Regions from separate parts of the Rhizobium sp. CB2179 genome, predicted to be linked through region 2. Evidence: predicted binding sites of a transcription regulator. Region 2 holds the regulator's gene; each other region holds the start of a gene.
What was found. The regulator PhoB, encoded in region 2, activates phosphate uptake and scavenging genes when phosphate is short. The targets are predictions, from matches to a motif close to TGTCATNNANCTGTCAT.
Positions count from the first base shown of each region.

Region 1: phnC (phosphonate ABC transporter ATP-binding protein) is a predicted target of PhoB. The motif match lies at 2,270-2,286, and genes of this name have one in related genera.
Region 3: AC244Q_RS14985 (BtaA family protein) is a predicted target of PhoB. The motif match lies at 2,195-2,211, and genes of this name have one in related genera.
Region 4: ppk2 (polyphosphate kinase 2) is a predicted target of PhoB. The motif match lies at 2,982-2,998, and genes of this name have one in related genera.

Region 1 covers NZ_CM172781.1:4,708,407-4,712,634, forward strand. The annotation lists gene phnE (phosphonate ABC transporter, permease protein PhnE) at 1-237, opposite strand, end outside; gene phnD (phosphonate ABC transporter substrate-binding protein) at 366-1,271, opposite strand; gene phnC (phosphonate ABC transporter ATP-binding protein) at 1,358-2,203, opposite strand; gene AC244Q_RS23015 (DapH/DapD/GlmU-related protein) at 2,321-2,938, opposite strand; gene phnL (phosphonate C-P lyase system protein PhnL) at 2,935-3,642, opposite strand; gene phnK (phosphonate C-P lyase system protein PhnK) at 3,765-4,228, opposite strand, start outside.
Region 2 covers NZ_CM172781.1:183,466-187,693, forward strand. The annotation lists gene pstA (phosphate ABC transporter permease PstA) at 1-157, shown strand, start outside; gene pstB (phosphate ABC transporter ATP-binding protein PstB) at 174-989, shown strand; gene phoU (phosphate signaling complex protein PhoU) at 1,034-1,747, shown strand; gene phoB (phosphate regulon transcriptional regulator PhoB) at 1,881-2,564, shown strand; gene AC244Q_RS00945 (GcrA family cell cycle regulator) at 2,811-3,344, opposite strand; gene AC244Q_RS00950 (aspartate aminotransferase family protein) at 3,765-4,228, shown strand, end outside.
Region 3 covers NZ_CM172781.1:2,986,230-2,990,457, reverse strand. The annotation lists gene AC244Q_RS14995 (glycoside hydrolase family 25 protein) at 1-109, opposite strand, end outside; gene AC244Q_RS14990 (class I SAM-dependent methyltransferase) at 235-909, opposite strand; gene AC244Q_RS14985 (BtaA family protein) at 906-2,150, opposite strand; gene AC244Q_RS14980 (serine hydrolase domain-containing protein) at 2,370-3,797, shown strand; gene AC244Q_RS14975 (lytic transglycosylase domain-containing protein) at 3,863-4,228, opposite strand, start outside.
Region 4 covers NZ_JBYGKR010000006.1:285,292-289,519, reverse strand. The annotation lists gene AC244Q_RS36885 (alpha/beta hydrolase family protein) at 10-1,692, opposite strand; gene ppk2 (polyphosphate kinase 2) at 2,046-2,960, opposite strand; gene AC244Q_RS36875 (helix-turn-helix domain-containing protein) at 3,089-3,922, opposite strand; gene AC244Q_RS36870 (nuclear transport factor 2 family protein) at 3,995-4,228, opposite strand, start outside.

The DNA.
Region 1 (4,228 bases), 390 kb from region 2:
GACGTCGTGCCAATCCTTGGGGATGAGCCAGCTCAGAAAGTCGAAGAGATGCGGCAGACGGTCGAAGAAATGGCCGGCATTGCTCTCATCGGCGAAGCGGACGGAGCTGACGAAAGCCGCAATCAGGATAACCAGGCCGAGAACGGTATAGAAGCGGCGCTTGGCGACCATCCGGTCCCAGGCGGTGCCGATCTCCTTGGTGCTCTGCATGTGCGGCTGTGTATTGGCAATAGTCATCAACGCCTCGCCTACTGCGCAATTCAAAGTGCTTCAGCGTCCTTTGCGGCTCTCGAAAGGACGCGCACAGTTCTAGTCACAAGATAAAGGGCGGCCGTTTCCGGCCGCCCTGCATTCGAAAAACCCCATCAGCCGCCGATGGCAGCTTTGCGGACGTCGACGACGGCATTGTAGAAGTCGTGCTTGACGGGGGCGTAACCCTTGTAGTCGCCGCCTTCGACAGCGGCGAAGCACTTGTGGTCCTTTTCCGGCAGGGCCGTGAAGAAGGCTGCAAGCTTCGTCTGCCACTCTTCGCCGAGAGCGTTGCGAACGACGAGCGGGCCGTTCGGGATCAGCGGCGAACGCCATACTTCGACCAGCTTGTTCGGATCGACGGCGCCCTTGTCGACTTCCTTGCGGAAGGTACCGGAGGTGTAGCCGTCCTTGAAGTCGCCGATGCCGGAGCTATCGTCGACGGCAATGTCGACCTTGCCGTCATAGGCAGCGAGAAGGTTGTTCTCGTGGCCGCCGTTGAACTGGGTCGAGGCGAAGAACTTGTCGTTCGGCATGCCCGTGTCCTTCGGGATCTGCGTCAGCGGAACGAGGTAACCGGAGGTGGAATCAGGATCGGCGTAGCCGAGCTTCTTGCCCTTGGCGTCCTTGATGGACTTGATGCCGGAGGACTTCAGAGCGAGGCCGATCGAGTAATAGCCCGTCGAGCCGTCCTTCTGCTGCGTCGTCAGGATCGGCGTGACAGCCTTCGGCTCCTTGATGTAGACGGCGGCATAGCCGGAGGCGCCGAGTTCGGCGAAGTCGAGCGTGCCACCGAGCAGGCCCTGGATCACGCCGTCATAGTCGGCGGCCGGGAAGAGCGAAACCTTCTCGAAGCCGAATTCCTGTTTCAGGTGGTCGGCAAGGCAGGCATAGTTGCGCAGGCGGTCGGTTTCGTTTTCGCCGCCGAGGATGCCGATGCGGAATTCCTTGAGGTCTGCAGCGTGGGCAGCGCCGGCGAGCGCGAAGAGCGCCGTTGCCGCAAAGAGTGCTTTCTTCAACATTTTCTCTCCTATTGACCGGTGTCCCCGGCCTTCCCGTTACGAAGAAGTGTGCCCTTGACGCGGGCGCTCGATCGCGGCTGCCTCTCTCAGAGGCCGGCCAGCGCCAGCGGCTGTGTGCCGGCGGATTGATTGTCTGCCCGCTCAGGGGCGATATTGATTGATGTCGAGGTCACCGTTTCATCGATGCCGGCGCCGTCCTTGTCCGTCCCGTAGATTTCCTTCACCGCTTCGGCGGTCAGTTCCGCGGGCTTGCCGTCGAAGACGACGCGGCCGCCGGCCATGCCGACGATGCGCTCACAATAGTTGCGGGCGGTGTCGAGCGTGTGAAGGTTGGTGACGACGGTGATGCCCTCGCGCTCGTTGATATCGCGCAGCGCATCCATGACGATCTTGGCGTTCAGCGGATCGAGCGAGGCGATCGGCTCGTCGGCGAGAACCATTTTCGGGTTCTGCATCAGCGCGCGGGCGATCGCCACGCGCTGCTGCTGGCCGCCGGAAAGCGTGCCGGCTGCCTGCAGCGCCGTCTGCTCGATGCCGAGGCGTTCGAGTGCCGCGATGGCATGCACGCGTTCCTCGCGGGTGAAGATGTTGAGCAGGCTCATCAGCGTCGAGCGATGATTGAGGCGGCCGAGCATGACATTGGTGAGAACGTCGAGGCGCGGCACCAGGTTGAACTGCTGGAAGATCATCGCGCAGTCGCGCTGCCAGTTGCGCAACGCCTGGCCGCGAAGCCCGGAGACCTCGACGCCGGCGAAATGAACGGAGCCGGAGCTCGGCTCCTGAAGGCGGTTGATCATGCGCAGCAGCGTCGACTTGCCGGCGCCGGAGCGGCCGATGACGCCGACCATCTGGCCCTGGGGAATGGCGAGCGTGACGGAATCGACGGCGAGCTTTTTTCCGAAACGACGTGTGACATTCTTCAGCTCGAACATCATGCTCTTCCCTTGCGATCCAGGCCTTGATCAGCATCGCATTAGTCCCGCTTGATGAACCTCGCATGTCATATTTGTGTAAGTCCTGTCACAATTCCCCGCCCCTATATCGGGGGTTTAACCGCCGTAGCGGGACAGGAAATCTTCCGCGTCCAGGTTGCGAAAATCCTGGAGCGCCTGGCGCAGCCGGTCATGCTCCCAATCCCACCAGGAAAGCCTGTCCATCCGTTCGCCGACCTCTCTTGGAAAGCGCTCGCGGATGAGCTTGGCCGGTACGCCGCCGACGATCGCGTAAGGCGCGACGTCTTTCGAGACGACGGCGCCGGCTCCGATCACCGCGCCGTTGCCGACACTGACGCCGGGCAGGATCGTCGCCCCGTGGCCGATCCAGACGTCGTTGCCGATCGTCACGCGGTTTGCGCGCCGCCAGGCGAAGAAGTCCGTCTCCATGTCGCCATCCGGCCAATAGTCGGCGGCGCGATAGGTAAAATGATGCAGTGTCGCGCGCCAGGTCGGATGGTTGGTGGCGTTGATGCGCACGGCGGCTGCGATATTGACGAACTTGCCGATCGTCGCACACCAGACGGAGCCATCCTGCATGATGTAGGAATAGTCGCCGAACGTGGCCTCGCTGATGCGGCAGCGTTCGGAAACCTCGGTATAGCGCCCGAAGGTGGAATCGCTGACGGTTGCCGTCTCATGAAAATAGGGCTCGATACCCAGCTTGCGGCTCATGCGGCGATCTTTCTGGGTGAGAATTGCTGGACGTCGAGGATGCGGTCGGCGACGGCTTCGCGCACTTCTTCGTCGTGGAAGATGCCGAGAAGGGCCACACCCGCCTTCTTCTTTTCCGCGATCATGCCGACGACGACGGCGCGGTTCCTGGCGTCGAGCGAGGCTGTGGGTTCGTCGAGAAGCAGGATCGTATGCTCAGTGATGAAACCGCGCGCGATGTTGACGCGTTGCTGCTCGCCGCCGGAGAAGGTGGCGGGCGGAAGCTGCCAGAGCGTTTCCGGCAGATTGAGCCTGGCGAGCAGGGCGCCCGCCTTTTCCCGTGCCGTGACGGCGTCCTCACCGCGTGCCACCAGCGGTTCGGCAACCACGTCGATCGCCGCGACGCGCGGCACGGTGCGCAGGAACTGGCTGACATAACCGAGTGTATTGCGGCGGACGTTGAGCACCGTGCGCGGATCGGTGGAGGCGAGATCGACGATGCGTCCGTCGTGGCGGATGAGGATCTGGCCGGTGTCGACGGCATAATTGCCGTAGATCATCTTGAGCAGCGAACTCTTGCCGATGCCCGATGGGCCACCGAGCACGACGCATTCGCCCGATGCGACCGAGAAGGCCACATCGGAGACGACGGGTAGCTTGATGCCGTCGCGCAGATGCATGGTGAAGCTCTTCGAGACTTCGGAAACGACGAGGGGCGTTGCCATGATTTCTTCTTCCTTGGTTTCGCCGCGCGTCTGAAAAGACGCGCAAAGGACGCTATAACATTTTGAATTGCTGCATAATTTTGCCCTTAAATGGATTCCGATAAGGAATTATGCAGTCGCGCTCAGACTTGCAGGATCGAGGAGACGAGCAGCTGCGTATAGGGTTCGCGCGGGTCGTCGAGCACGCGGTCGGTGAGCCCGTGTTCGATGACGTAGCCGTCCTTCATCACCATCATCCGGTGCGAAAGCAGGCGGGCGACGGCGAGATCGTGGGTGACGATGATGGCCGAAAGACCGAGATCGTTGACGAGGCCGCGCACGAGATCGAGCAGGCGCGCCTGCACCGAGACGTCGAGGCCGCCGGTCGGCTCGTCCATGAAGACGAGGCGCGGACCGGTGACGAGGTTGCGGGCGATCTGCAGGCGCTGGCGCATGCCGCCGGAAAAGGCGCGCGGCTGGTCGTCGATGCGGTCGGCGTCGATCTCGACACGTTCGAGCCAGTCGATCGCCGAAGCGCGGATCTTGCCGTAGTGCCGGTCGCCGATCGCCATCAGCCGTTCGCCGACATTGGCGCCGGCCGACACCG
Region 2 (4,228 bases):
GACGGCTCTGCCCGTACAGGTCTATATGTGGGCCAACGAGGCCGAACGTGCCTTCGTTGAGCGTACTTCGGGTGCCATCATCGTCCTGCTCCTGTTCCTGATCGTCATGAACATGGGCGCCATCCTCTTGCGTCGTCGCTTCGAGCGCCGCTGGTAAACGGAGTTACAAGATCATGAACATGTTGACGGAAGCTGCAGTTGAAAAGGCGCTGGATCACAAGATGAGCAACGTCCCGTATAAGATGATCGGAAAGGATGTCTCGGTTTACTACGGCGAAAAGCGCGCGCTATTCGATGTGAACCTGAACATCCGCGAAAACACCGTAACCGCCCTGATCGGCCCGTCCGGCTGCGGCAAGTCGACCTTCCTGCGCAGCCTCAACCGCATGAACGACACGATCGACGGCTGCCGCGTCACCGGCAAGATCACGCTGGATACCGACGATATCTATGATCCCGATATCGACGTCGTCGAACTTCGTGCCCGCGTCGGCATGGTCTTCCAGAAGCCGAACCCGTTCCCGAAGACGATCTATGAAAACGTCTCCTATGGCCCGCGCATCCATGGCCTTGCCAAGTCGAAGGCCGATCTCGACCAGATCGTCGAGACCAGCCTGCAGCGCGCCGGTCTCTGGAACGAGGTCAAGGACCGCGTGCACGAATCCGGCACCGGCCTGTCGGGCGGTCAGCAGCAGCGCCTCTGCATTGCCCGTGCCGTCGCCGTCAGCCCGGAAGTCATCCTGATGGACGAGCCCTGCTCGGCGCTCGACCCGATCGCCACCGCCAAGGTCGAGGAGCTGATCCACGAGCTGCGCGAGAACTACACGATCGTCATCGTCACCCATTCCATGCAGCAGGCCGCGCGTGTTTCGCAGCGCACCGCCATGTTCCACCTCGGCAATCTCGTCGAGGAGAACGACACCGACAAGATGTTCACCAATCCCGACGATCCGCGCACCCAGGACTATATCATGGGTCGCTTCGGCTGATTTTGGCGTCACCAAGCCTTTCCGTTATTCGAGGATAAAGCCCCATGGCATCGACACATATTTATTCTGCCTATGATGATGATCTGAAGTTCCTGTCCAGGCGGATTTCCGAAATGGGCGGCCTGGCCGAGCAGATGGTCGCCGAAGCCGTGCGGGCGCTCGTCAACGGCGATACCGCGCTGGCGCAGAAGGTCATCTCCGACGATGTGATCCTCGATCACGCCGAACGCGAAATCGGCGACAAGGCGATCGTCACCATCGCCCGCCGCCAGCCGATGGCCGCGGACCTTCGCGAAATCATGGGTTCGATCCGCATCGCCGCCGATCTCGAACGGGTCGGCGACCTCGGCAAGAACACCGCCAAGCGCGTCATCGCCGTCCAAAGCACCGGCGTTCCCCGCAAGCTCGCCCGCGGCCTCGAGCATCTGTCCGAGCTGGCGCTCGTCCAGCTCAAGGAAGTGCTCGACGTCTACACCAATCGTTCCGCCGACAAGGCGAATGCGATCCGCGAACGCGACAACGAGATCGACGCGATGTACACCTCGCTGTTCCGCGAACTCCTGACCTACATGATGGAAGATCCGCGCAACATCACCAGCTGCACGCATCTTCTCTTCTGCGCCAAGAACATCGAGCGCATTGGCGACCACGCCACCAACATCGCCGAGACGATCTTTTACATGACGACAGGCGCGCAGCCGGAAGGCGACCGTCCAAAGGATGACAGCGCCAACACCGTCGGCGCGGTCACCGAATAACCGCCTACACCCCGCCGCTTGCGTGCGCGCCCATCCGGGCGCGCAAGAGGTCGCAGCCAATTCTGATTTTGCGCAGGATGCATTGCTTAAATCACCCCCGGTTTAAGGATCATGCGCGAGGAGACCCACACGCATGATCCCGAGAGTTGCAGTTGTTGAAGACGAGGAAGCCCTCAGCGTGCTTCTTCGCTACAATCTCGAAGCGGAAGGCTTCGAGGTCGATACCATCCTTCGTGGCGACGAAGCCGAAATGCGGCTTCAGGAGCGCACGCCCGATCTTCTCATCCTCGATTGGATGCTGCCCGGCGTCTCCGGCATCGAGCTCTGCCGGCGCCTGCGCATGCGGCCGGAGACCGAGCGCCTGCCGATCATCATGCTGACGGCGCGCGGCGAAGAGAGCGAGCGTGTCCGCGGATTGTCGACGGGCGCCGACGACTATGTCGTCAAGCCCTTTTCGACCCCCGAGCTCGTTGCCCGCGTCAAGGCGATGCTGCGTCGCGCCCGTCCCGAGGTGCTGTCGACGGTGCTGAAATGCGGTGACATCGAGCTCGACCGTGAGACCCATCGCGTCCATCGCAAGACCCGCGAAGTCCGCCTCGGCCCCACCGAATTCCGCCTGCTGGAATTCCTGATGTCGTCGCCGGGCCGGGTCTTCTCCCGCTCGCAGCTTCTGGACGGCGTCTGGGGCCACGATATCTATGTCGACGAGCGCACCGTCGACGTCCATGTCGGCCGCCTGCGCAAGGCGCTGAATTTCTCCAACATGCAGGACGTCATCCGCACCGTCCGCGGCGCCGGTTATTCGATGGAAGCCTGAGGGCTTTCATCTGAGCCTGCTGGCAAAGCCCTGGCAAAACCCGCGACGTCATCCTCGGCCTTGTGCCGAGGATCTGCGCACGCCAAATTAAGCATTTGAAAATAAAGGTTTTTCTCTCAAGTAGTTGAGGTGATCAGATGCTCGGCACAAGGCCGAGCATGACGGAGGGAAACCTGAGCTTCCATCCGCGCATAAAAAAACGGGCCGCTCGGCCCGTTTTCTGCATTCTAACGATGGTCAGCCCCCTCAGCTGGCGCGCGCCGCTGCCCGGCGGCGTTCGTTGACCGGCTGGTAGGCAAGCTTCTGGTGATAGCTGCAATAGGGCGAATTGTCGGGGGACTCGCAGCCGCAGAAATGGAAGTCGTCCTTCAGCGGATCGCCGACCGGCCATTTGCAGGTGCGCTCGGTCAGTTCCGTCAGGCCGAGGCGGCGCGAAATCGGCACCACCACATTGCCTCTCGGCACGTATTCCATTTCCTCGATCGTTTCGATCTCGATCTCTTCCTTCAGCATCGTCGCGCCCTGCTGGCGGGTAACGGTGCGGGTGGTGATGCGAGAGGCGAAGTTCGGCGCGCGCGGCGCCGATGTGTTGCGCTTCGGCGTTCGCGCCGCGGTGTTGGTGCCGCCGGCCTTGGCACGGCCGGGAAGGCACAGCCGGTGCACTTTGCCGATGACCGCGTTTCGGCTGACACCGCCAAGTTGTGCCGCGATCTGGCTGGCGCTCAGTCCTTCGGCCCAAAGCTTCTTGAGTTTCTCGACCCGCTCGTCTGTCCAGTTCATGCCCTGTCTCCACCTTTTGCGTTGGTGATGGCAGAATCCCTCACCGTTGTCCCGGGAGCTCCGAAACAAGAAACGCTTGATCAATTTTGGTGACTAGTTCCGCCGCATGCAGTCTAGTAATTGATCTTTAACCTAGTGTGAGCCTGACTCCGTGACAAGAGTCGCATGAATCCGGATGAATCGAATTCGTAGTTTTCCCCAACTTGCTGTCCCTGCGTGGCATTTCTGCAATAATGCCTGTTGAAGACTGAAAATGCCGCTGTACACCTGTGCTGCATACGCTAAGGGCGCCGTTTTGTTGACATTGCAGCGCGAAAAGGAAATAGTGCCACTCGCCGCCGCAAGGCGGCATTTTTGATTTTTCGGGCCTGGTTTCCTTAGCCGGAGTCATTGCCCGGCAACTTTGATGGAGATCGCGCCATGGCTGAAGCCGCGCCGCTTTATGACACCTATTCTCGTGCCCCGCTGCGGTTCGAGCGAGGCGAGGGCGTATGGCTGATCACCGAAACTGGCGAGCGATATCTCGATTTCGGCGCCGGCGTTGCCGTCACCTCAGTCGGCCACAGCAATCCGCATGTGGTCGGCGCACTGAAGGAGCAGGCCGACAAGGTCTGGCACCTGTCGAACATCTATGAGATCCCCGGCCAGGAGCGTCTGGCAAAACGCCTGACGGACGCCACCTTCGCCGACAAGGTGTTCTTCACCAATTCGGGTGCCGAGGCGCTCGAATGCGCGATCAAGACGGCGCGCCGCTATCAGTTTTCCAAGGGCCATCCCGAGCGCTTCCATATCATCACCTTCGAAGGCGCCTTCCACGGACGGACGCTGGCGACCATCGCCGCCGGCGGCCAGGAGAAATATCTCGAAGGCTTCGGCCCCAAGGC
Region 3 (4,228 bases), 2.1 Mb from region 2:
AGCGCGTCTTCGGTTTGATCGACGCCGTTTCGAGATAGTCATAGCCGGAGGAACTGCAGCCGGCCAGCAGGATGGCTACGGGCAAAACGCAAAACAAAAGCCGGCGCATGGGCGTCCCGTCGTAGCTCGAATGATCTTTTTGCCCCACAACCTGACCTTCGAAAAAGACGAGTCAGCAGAGGATAACCCTCTTTTCATCATATCAACGTAAAAAATCGGTTAGTTTCAAGCGAATTATGAGCGCTTGCTGATAATAGCTGCCCGCCAGGCATAACCGCCGCCGACGGCATCGAACACCAATGTCGCGTTGTTTTCATGGGCTTGCGCTTCCAGGACCTCGCGCAGATCGGGGCGCGGGGTGACGTGGAATTTCGCAAGCCAGGACTGCAGCATGCGCCGGAACCAGCCCGGCAAGCCTTCCTGCTGGCCGAAATCGACAATGTGCAGTTGGCCGCCGGGATTGAGTGCGGCGATCGAAGCATCGACGGCGCGCTCCCAGTCCGGGATCATCGACAAGGCATAGGAGATCAGGATGCGGTCGAAGCCGCTGACGCCGAATTCACGCGGTGTGAATGCCGTGGCGTCGGCGACGCGGAATTCCGGGATCGTCGCCTTGGTGGCGAAGGTCTTGCGTGCCGAAATCAGCATCTCCTGGGAAATGTCGAGGCCGAACAGCTTGGCGGTCGGGAAATGCCTGTGGGCGAAGGCCATGTTGCGCCCGGTGCCGCAGCCGACTTCCAGAAGGCTGCCGCCTTCGGCCACGTCGAGATTGCGGATCGTGCTGTCGCGGCCGAGAAGATAATATTTGCGGGTCAGGTCGTAGATGTGCCGCTGGTAGCGGTACATGCCATCCATGAGGCTGGCATGTTGGTCGCTCTGTCCTGCCGTCTCAGTACCGACCTTGCTCACGCCTTCTTCCCGTAGATGTGGAAGCCGCCGTAGATTGCCGAGCGATCGAGCGCAGTCAGTTCACGCGACTTTTCCTCGAAGTAATCCCATTGGCCGCGGATCGCCGGAGCCAGGCGGCCTTCGATGATGCTCTTTTCGGCGGCGGTGCGGAAGATCACGCGGGCGCCTTCGCGCGCCGTGCGGGTGATTTCCGTCCAGACGTCGTTCAGCTGCTCGTCCGTCATCCAGTCCTGCGCGTCGAGCAGAATGTAGCGGTCGCGCGAGGCGGCCGGCTCGCGGGCCAGAAGCTCGGTGAAGCTTGCGTGGTGAACGTTGACGCGGTCGACATTGGCGCGGATCACCTGATAGTGCTCCGACTTCAGATAGGTCGGCAGCGGGCCCTCCGCTTCGGTGCCGTAACGGCGGCCGAAGGCCTGCCAGGCGAAATAATTGTCGCTCATCGGGAAATGACAGGCGAGCTTTTCCAGGCGATGCTTCAGCACCGGTGCGATCGAATGATCGGCGGCAAGGCTTGCGAGTTCGTCATATTGCTGCGGCGGAATGCCGAGGCCGAAGAGCGAGCTCTTGCGGCCGGTAATCCAGCGCACGACCGGCTTTTCGAAGAGCGGCGCGATCTGCTCGTCGAAGAACTGGCGCTGCTCGCGGATCGAGCGGGTCTTGGTCATCTCGCGCAGTTTGACGCCATGCAGGCGGGCAAGAAGGTGGGCCGCGCCGATGAAGCGGCCGAGCAGACCCGTTTCGTAAATGTTGCGATCGAAAACGGTGACGCGGCGGCGGCCGAACTTGCGGCCGTTCCAGTAGCTGCGGGTTGCCTCATCGAGGCGGGCGGCAAGATGCTGGTCGTAGGCACGGCTGTTCGACTTCTCGTTCGGCATTGCCAGGAAGCGGATGAGATCGGCGTGACCTGGAAGATGTTTGAAGGCGGCAAGCTTCAGGCGGTTCAGCGCGATGTGGTGCGGGTTGAGATCGACGACGTCGATCGAGGCCGGCGCCTTGGAGAGATAGGCGAGCATGTTGCAGCCGCCGGAGCCGATGGTAACGATGCGATGATTGGGCTTCAGCTCCATCGCCTGCATGTCGAGATCCGGATCCTCCCAGATCTGCGGATAGACGAGGCCGGAGAAAAGAAGGCCGAAGAGACGCTCGGAAAAGCCATCCTTCGAAAAGGCCTTATGGCGGAGAAGGGCATCCTTGAGTTTCCGGTTCTTGCGGAAGCCGGCATCCGGTGCAAATTCTGACATGAGTCTGTCACCTTTTTAGCGTTCAGGGCGTGTAGCGCGCCTCTGCTACAGTTTGATGACGCGGGCTGTGGGGGAGCCGTTCCTGGGAGGCTTCGGCCTCCTCCGGAGAGCGACCGGAATGGCACTCCTGGGAAAGTGATCGGGACGATGGTCCTTCTTCGCTTCGGCCCCTTTCCGGCGCGTGTGATTCCTGCTTCTCTCCCGGCATGGAGGAATGCCATGCGATTTGTCCTGCGTATCATGAAGGCGCTTGCTCTCCTTCTCGTAGTCATCATCGTCGCCGCGGCCGGCTGGCTGTTCATCCGGCCACCGGAACTGCTCAGCGTCGGCGACGGTTATGCCGCCAAGATCGTCTGCTCCAACGTGTTCATCGCCGGCCGGGAGGCGGAGGATGTGCTCCATGACGACGTCCAGGCGCCTGGAAATCCGCTACTGCGGCTGGTGCGCGTCAGCGTCGACCCCGACAACGACCGCGTGACGGCGCGCTTCATGGGACTGTTTGCGCCGAGTTATGCGCTCTATCGCGGCGCTTTCGGCTGCACGAGCGTCCCGGACGGCAATTTCGAGGCGGCTGCGAAGGCAGCGCCCTTCGATCCGCCGGCCAAAATGCAGGCGAATGACGCCTTGTGGCCGGAGGGCGAGGGGACCGGCAATCCGGCGGACGGGAAGATCGCCGCGCTGCTTGCCGATGCCGGAATTGCCGGCCCGGCAATGCGGGCGATCGTGGTGGTGCGCAATGGTCGCATCGTCGCTGAGGCCTATGGCCCCGGCTTCTCGGCGAAGACGCCGCTGATCGGCTGGTCGATGACGAAGACCGTGAATGCGGCGGTCCTCGGCCGGCTGATGCTTGGCGGCAAGGTCTCCTTCGACGATGATAGCCTGTTGGCGCAGTGGAAGAACGATGCGCGCGCCAGAATCAAGGTTTCCGATCTGCTCGGCATGGAGAGCGGCCTTGCCTTTAACGAAGACTATGGCGACGTCGCCGATGTCACGCGCATGCTCTATCTCGATCCCGACATGGTATCGCTGCCGGCCAATGCACCGATGGAGGCAGCGCCCGGCCAACGCTTCCGCTATTCGAGCGGCACGGCCGTGCTGCTCTCGCGCATCTGGATGGACAGGGTCGGCAATGCTCAGGCGGCTTTTTCCTATCCGCACGACGCGTTGTTTGCCCCGCTCGGCATGACGAGCGCCGTATTCGAACTCGATGCGCGCGGCACGTTCGCCGGAAGCTCCTATCTTTATGCGACGGCGCATGACTGGGCGCGCTTTGGGCAGTTCCTGCTGCAGGACGGCGTGTGGAACGGACAGCGACTGTTGCCGGAGGGTTTTGTCGGCGCCATGCGCACCCCGACGGCGGCTTCGAACGGGCGGTATACGCAGGGCCAGGCCTGGCTCGCACCCGGTCGCGGCTCGAGCGCTGAGGCCGGGCTGCCTGAGGATACGTTCTGGTTGACGGGCCATGACGGGCAGAGCATGGCGATCGTGCCTTCCGCCAATCTGGTGGTCGTCAGGCTTGGCCTGACGCCGAGCAGGCTCGACTATCAGCCGCAGACGCTGCTGAAGGCGATCCTGGCGGCATTGCCACAACCGGGAGAGCAGCAACAACAGGCCGGATCGCAACAACAGACCCAGCCGCAGCCATAGGCTGGGGCTTATTCAGCCGTTATCTCTCCTGCATATTCAAGGGATGGCTGTAGTTTCAGCCGGTCTCAATAGTTACCTTGGGCGATGTCTGTCATGCCCTTGCGCTTGGCGTCATAATAATAGCCGCGCGCATAGAGGCGGACGGCATCGTCTTCCCGACTGTCGGAAACGAGCCATGCGCCGCGCAGATATTTCGCGGCATATTTGATGTTGGTCTCGGCATCGAAGAGGCCGCCCGGGGCACCGTCGTAACCCATGGACTTGGCGGTGTTGTACTTGATCTGCATCAGGCCGAAATAGCCACGCTTGTTGTAGGCCTTCGCATTATAGCGGCTCTCGCGATGGACGACGCGATGGAGAAGAGTCTCGGGAATTTCGTAGATTTTCGAATATTTCTGGATGAGCTTGGTGACAAAGCTCTTCTCGACGGT
Region 4 (4,228 bases), on a different replicon from region 2:
TCTCGCGGTTTATACTCGGCGAGCGAGCATATTTCGCGCGCCATTGCCGAAACGCCCCTGAATCCAGTGCTTTGACAAGAAGGCCAGCGGATCGATTTTTTTTGCCTTGCCGCCGAGTTTGCGGCTGAGAAATAGCTCGATTTCGCGGGCGCGCACCAGTTTGGTTTGCCAGCCGGCATAGCCATGGCCCTCCCGATCGAAGTATAGCGCCGTGACATCGCGACCCGTCTCGCGCAACGCCTTCTCGAAGGCTTTCGTCTGTTGGCAACCGACGACCGGATCTTCCATTCCGGCGGTGAGCAGAAACGATCCGCGCAATTTCTTTGCATTGTGGAGCGGCGAGAATTCCTGCATCTGCGTGAGATCGCCGGGATCATCAGGATTGCCGAAGTAGCGGATGACCTGGCCGAGGAACAACCCCCAGCCGACCGGGTTGTTCTGCATCTGGTAGGGCAGATCCAGGATTGCGTAGTCGATGATTGCCGCGGAAAAGAGCTTGTCGTCGGCCATTGCCAGCGCGGCCATGAAACCTCCGTAGCTTTCGCCGGCGACCGCAAGCTTGCCTTCAGCCGCGATGCCTTGGGCGAGCAGCCATCGCCCGGCATCGGCGATATCGTCCTGCATCTTTCGCCCAAACTGCCGATAGCCCAGAGATTGGTACCTCTTCCCGAAGCCGGTCGAGCCGCGATAGTTGACTGACAAGGTCGCGTATCCGCGGCTTGCGAGAAAGCTCTTCTCGATGTTGTAACCCCAGCTGTCGTGGCGCGCCGGGCCGCCGTGAGCCATTACGACGGTCGGCACAGGATGAGGTGAGCCAGCCGGAAGCGTCAACAATGCTGGTATCTCCTCACCATCTCCGGCCGTGAAGTAGACAGGCTTCGTAACTGCCGAAAATGCCGACTTGCGCTTTTCCGCCGGCGCGGAAAGCAGCGTCTTGCTCTTATCCGCCAAGTTTAACAGATAGTGCTGGTAGGGTCGTTCATCATAGGAGATCGCGACCGTGAGCAGCGCACCAGCCTTGGAAGAACCTGAGATTTCGACGTCGGCATGCCCGTTGCGATCCAGAACCAGCTCAGTGAAGATCGTTCCTCTTTCCGAAAGGGCGATATATCGTGGATAGCCGTCGCGAATGACGGCGACGTCAGCCGGTTCGCTGGGCGTGAAGCGCAGCGCGTCTGAAACATCGACATCGCCGTCCTCGACCAGCACGGTTTCTCTACCGGTAACCGGGTCCAGCGAAACTAACGCGATCTTGTCCCGCTGACGGTTGGAAAGCGCCTCGAAGGCATTGCCTGACCTGTCCGTACGCCAGATGACCAGCGTGTCATCCGGCTCGAGTGCCGCCATCTCTCGCCACGGCTTGTCGGCGTTAATTCGGTGAAGGTATCGCCTCATTCCCGAGGCAGTCAGCTCGACGCGAATGCATGGAACCTGCGCCTCATTCAACAACCAGCTTTCGGTCGAGCCGTTGTTTTGTTCCAAGAGCCGCTTGTCGCGTCCATCCGCACTGGTTGCATAGAGATCGGCGACAGCGGGGCTGCGATCGTAGGAAACCAGGAATTGGTTGTCTGCGGCGTGTCGAGGGTCGACGATCACCTGCCACGTTTGGAAATCTCGTGGAGTAACGTCGGTGCGTGCCCCGGGTCGCCTGGGATCTACTTCCCACAGACGGTCTTTCTCGGTGAGAACCAAAAGGTCAGCGTATTGCCGCCAGCCAAAGTGGGAAAGGGCACCTTTGAACGTGGCGATGATGTTGAGTTGTCCGCCGGAAAATTCTCCGACGAAGACGGCGCGAGCGCCGCGTTTGGAGCCCCACCATGCGATGAGGGCGCCGTCGAAACTTGGTTCGTATCCCCACGTGGCACGTCTATCGGCGTAAAATCGGCTACTGGAAAGCAAGCATTTCCCTCACTCGTCCACTCTGAGGCACGGTCGACGGAACCTCACTCTTAAAGCGGAACCTAGTGTCGGGCGGGGAATGGTCCAGAGGCAGCACGCCGCGAGAGCCGCCCCCTGAAGATCAGGGCGCGGCGAATGCCATGCTTTCAATAGCGCTCCGGCACGAGCATTTCAGGCGGAACCGGCGCCCTGTTGTAATCGGCGTGACGGATGCGGTCCGGCAACTGGATCTCGGGTTTTGGAACATCCTCGTAAGGGATCTGCTCGAGAAGATGGGCGATGCAATTCAAACGCGCCCGTTTCTTGTCTACCGCCTGCACCACCCACCAAGGTGCATCCTCCGTGTGTGTCCGCGCCAGCATCTCTTCCTTGGCTTTGGTGTATTCCTCCCAATGGACCCGGCTTTCCATATCCATCGGTGAGAGCTTCCATTGCTTCAGCGGATCGTGAATACGCATCTTGAAGCGGAATTCCTGCTCCTCGTCGGTGATCGAAAACCAGTATTTGATCAACACGATACCAGAACGGACCAGCATTCGCTCGAATTCAGGCACCGAGCGGAAGAACTCCTCGAGTTCTTCGTCGGTGCAGAAACCCATCACGCGCTCGACACCGGCGCGATTGTACCAGCTTCGGTCGAAGAGGACCATTTCGCCAGCGGTCGGAAGATGCGGGACATAACGCTGAAAATACCATTGATGGCGTTCCCGCTCGGTAGGGGCGGGCAGCGCGACCGTCCGGCAGACGCGCGGATTGAGCCGCTGGGTCACGCGCTTGATCGCGCCTCCCTTTCCGGCCGAATCCCGGCCTTCGAAAAGCACCACCACCTTCAGCTTCTTGTGCTGAACCCAATCCTGCAACCGCACCAGTTCGTGCTGCAGACGGAAAAGCTCCCGGAAGTAAATCTTTCGTTCGAGCGTCTGCTCTGCCGGTTCCGACATTCCTTCGGCGACCAGATCGTCGAGCCGGTCTTCCTCCATCTGCATTTCCAGCTCTTCATCGAAGCTGTCGGCGATTTCGGCCTTTATACGGCTGAGTTGGTCCTGAGGTGTCTGAGACATGGGCTTTCCTTCCTGCTTTTTTTGACAGGAGCATGGCACTGCGAAGTTTGTGTGACGGTTCAGGTACGGAAAGCTGGATTGTCCTGCGCCACGGCCTTGACGGCGATGTCTCACTTCCCGGTCTGGCGCTAACGCGCGGCAGCCTGCTTCATCAGCTTGGCGTATTCCACCTCCGTGGCATCATCCAACGGGAACATGCACTCGATCCTCAATTCCTGCGTCGTTATCGTCTGTGCGGTGCCGACCGTGGTCACCAGCGAGAAGAAGCTGAAAACCTGCCCGTCCTTGACGAAAGACAAGGGGATGACCGGTGTGCTGTCCGCTGTCGTCGAGACCTTCCAGGCACTGTCCACATCCGGATAGGCGAGGAGCGCATCGATCAGCGCCTTCGTGTGCATGTCAATGACGCGGCCCACGGACTCTCTGAATACCCGCGCCATCAGACTTTTTGCAGTTTCCTCCCAGTTTGGGATGAAGGGCCGCAAACCGGCCGGATCGAACATCAGATGCAGCAGATTGCGCGGTTTTTCCCGTGCCGCCATGTCAATGAAGTTATTGAAGAAGCGCTGCGTCGCGTCGTTCGTCATGACGACGTTCCAATACCGATCCATGACAACTGCCGGAAACGGCTCGTGCTGAACAAGCATGCGCCTTAACGCGTCCGTGACGCCTTTCATTTCAACATCGTCGATACCGCCTTCGGCGTAAATCGGGGCGTAACCGGCGGCGAGCAATAACGTATTGCGCTCTCGCAACGGCACATCAAGGGCGTCGGCGAGATGCAGCAGATTGTGGCGGCCGGGCGTGCTTCGGCCACTTTCGATGAAGCTGATCTGACGCTGCGATATGCCGGTATCGAGTGAGAGATCCAGTTGGCTCTTGCCGCGCGTGTCGCGCCAGGCGCGCAACTGGATGCCAAGCTCGTTCGATACTGCGCTTGAAGGACTGTGCGTCGAGCTCATCTTATGGCGATCTCCGTCCGTGCGGCTAATGGCCGGCGGGGGCAATAACGCTCCCGCCAGCTGCGATATCGATCAGAAAGCAACCGGGCCAACCGATCCGTACCAGCGGCCGACCTTGGCCGGCTCTCGTTCATCCATATAGAAGAAGTGCGTCATCACCGGTTTGACAACCGGTTGAGCCTCGTCGTCGGGCGTCATTGTGACAGTCCCGCGAAAGATTTTCAGCGAGCCGCCGTCCCAATATTCCGCGACGTCGTGAAGCGCTGAGAAACCCGTGTCGATGAAGGCGCGCAGGTTCTCACGAAT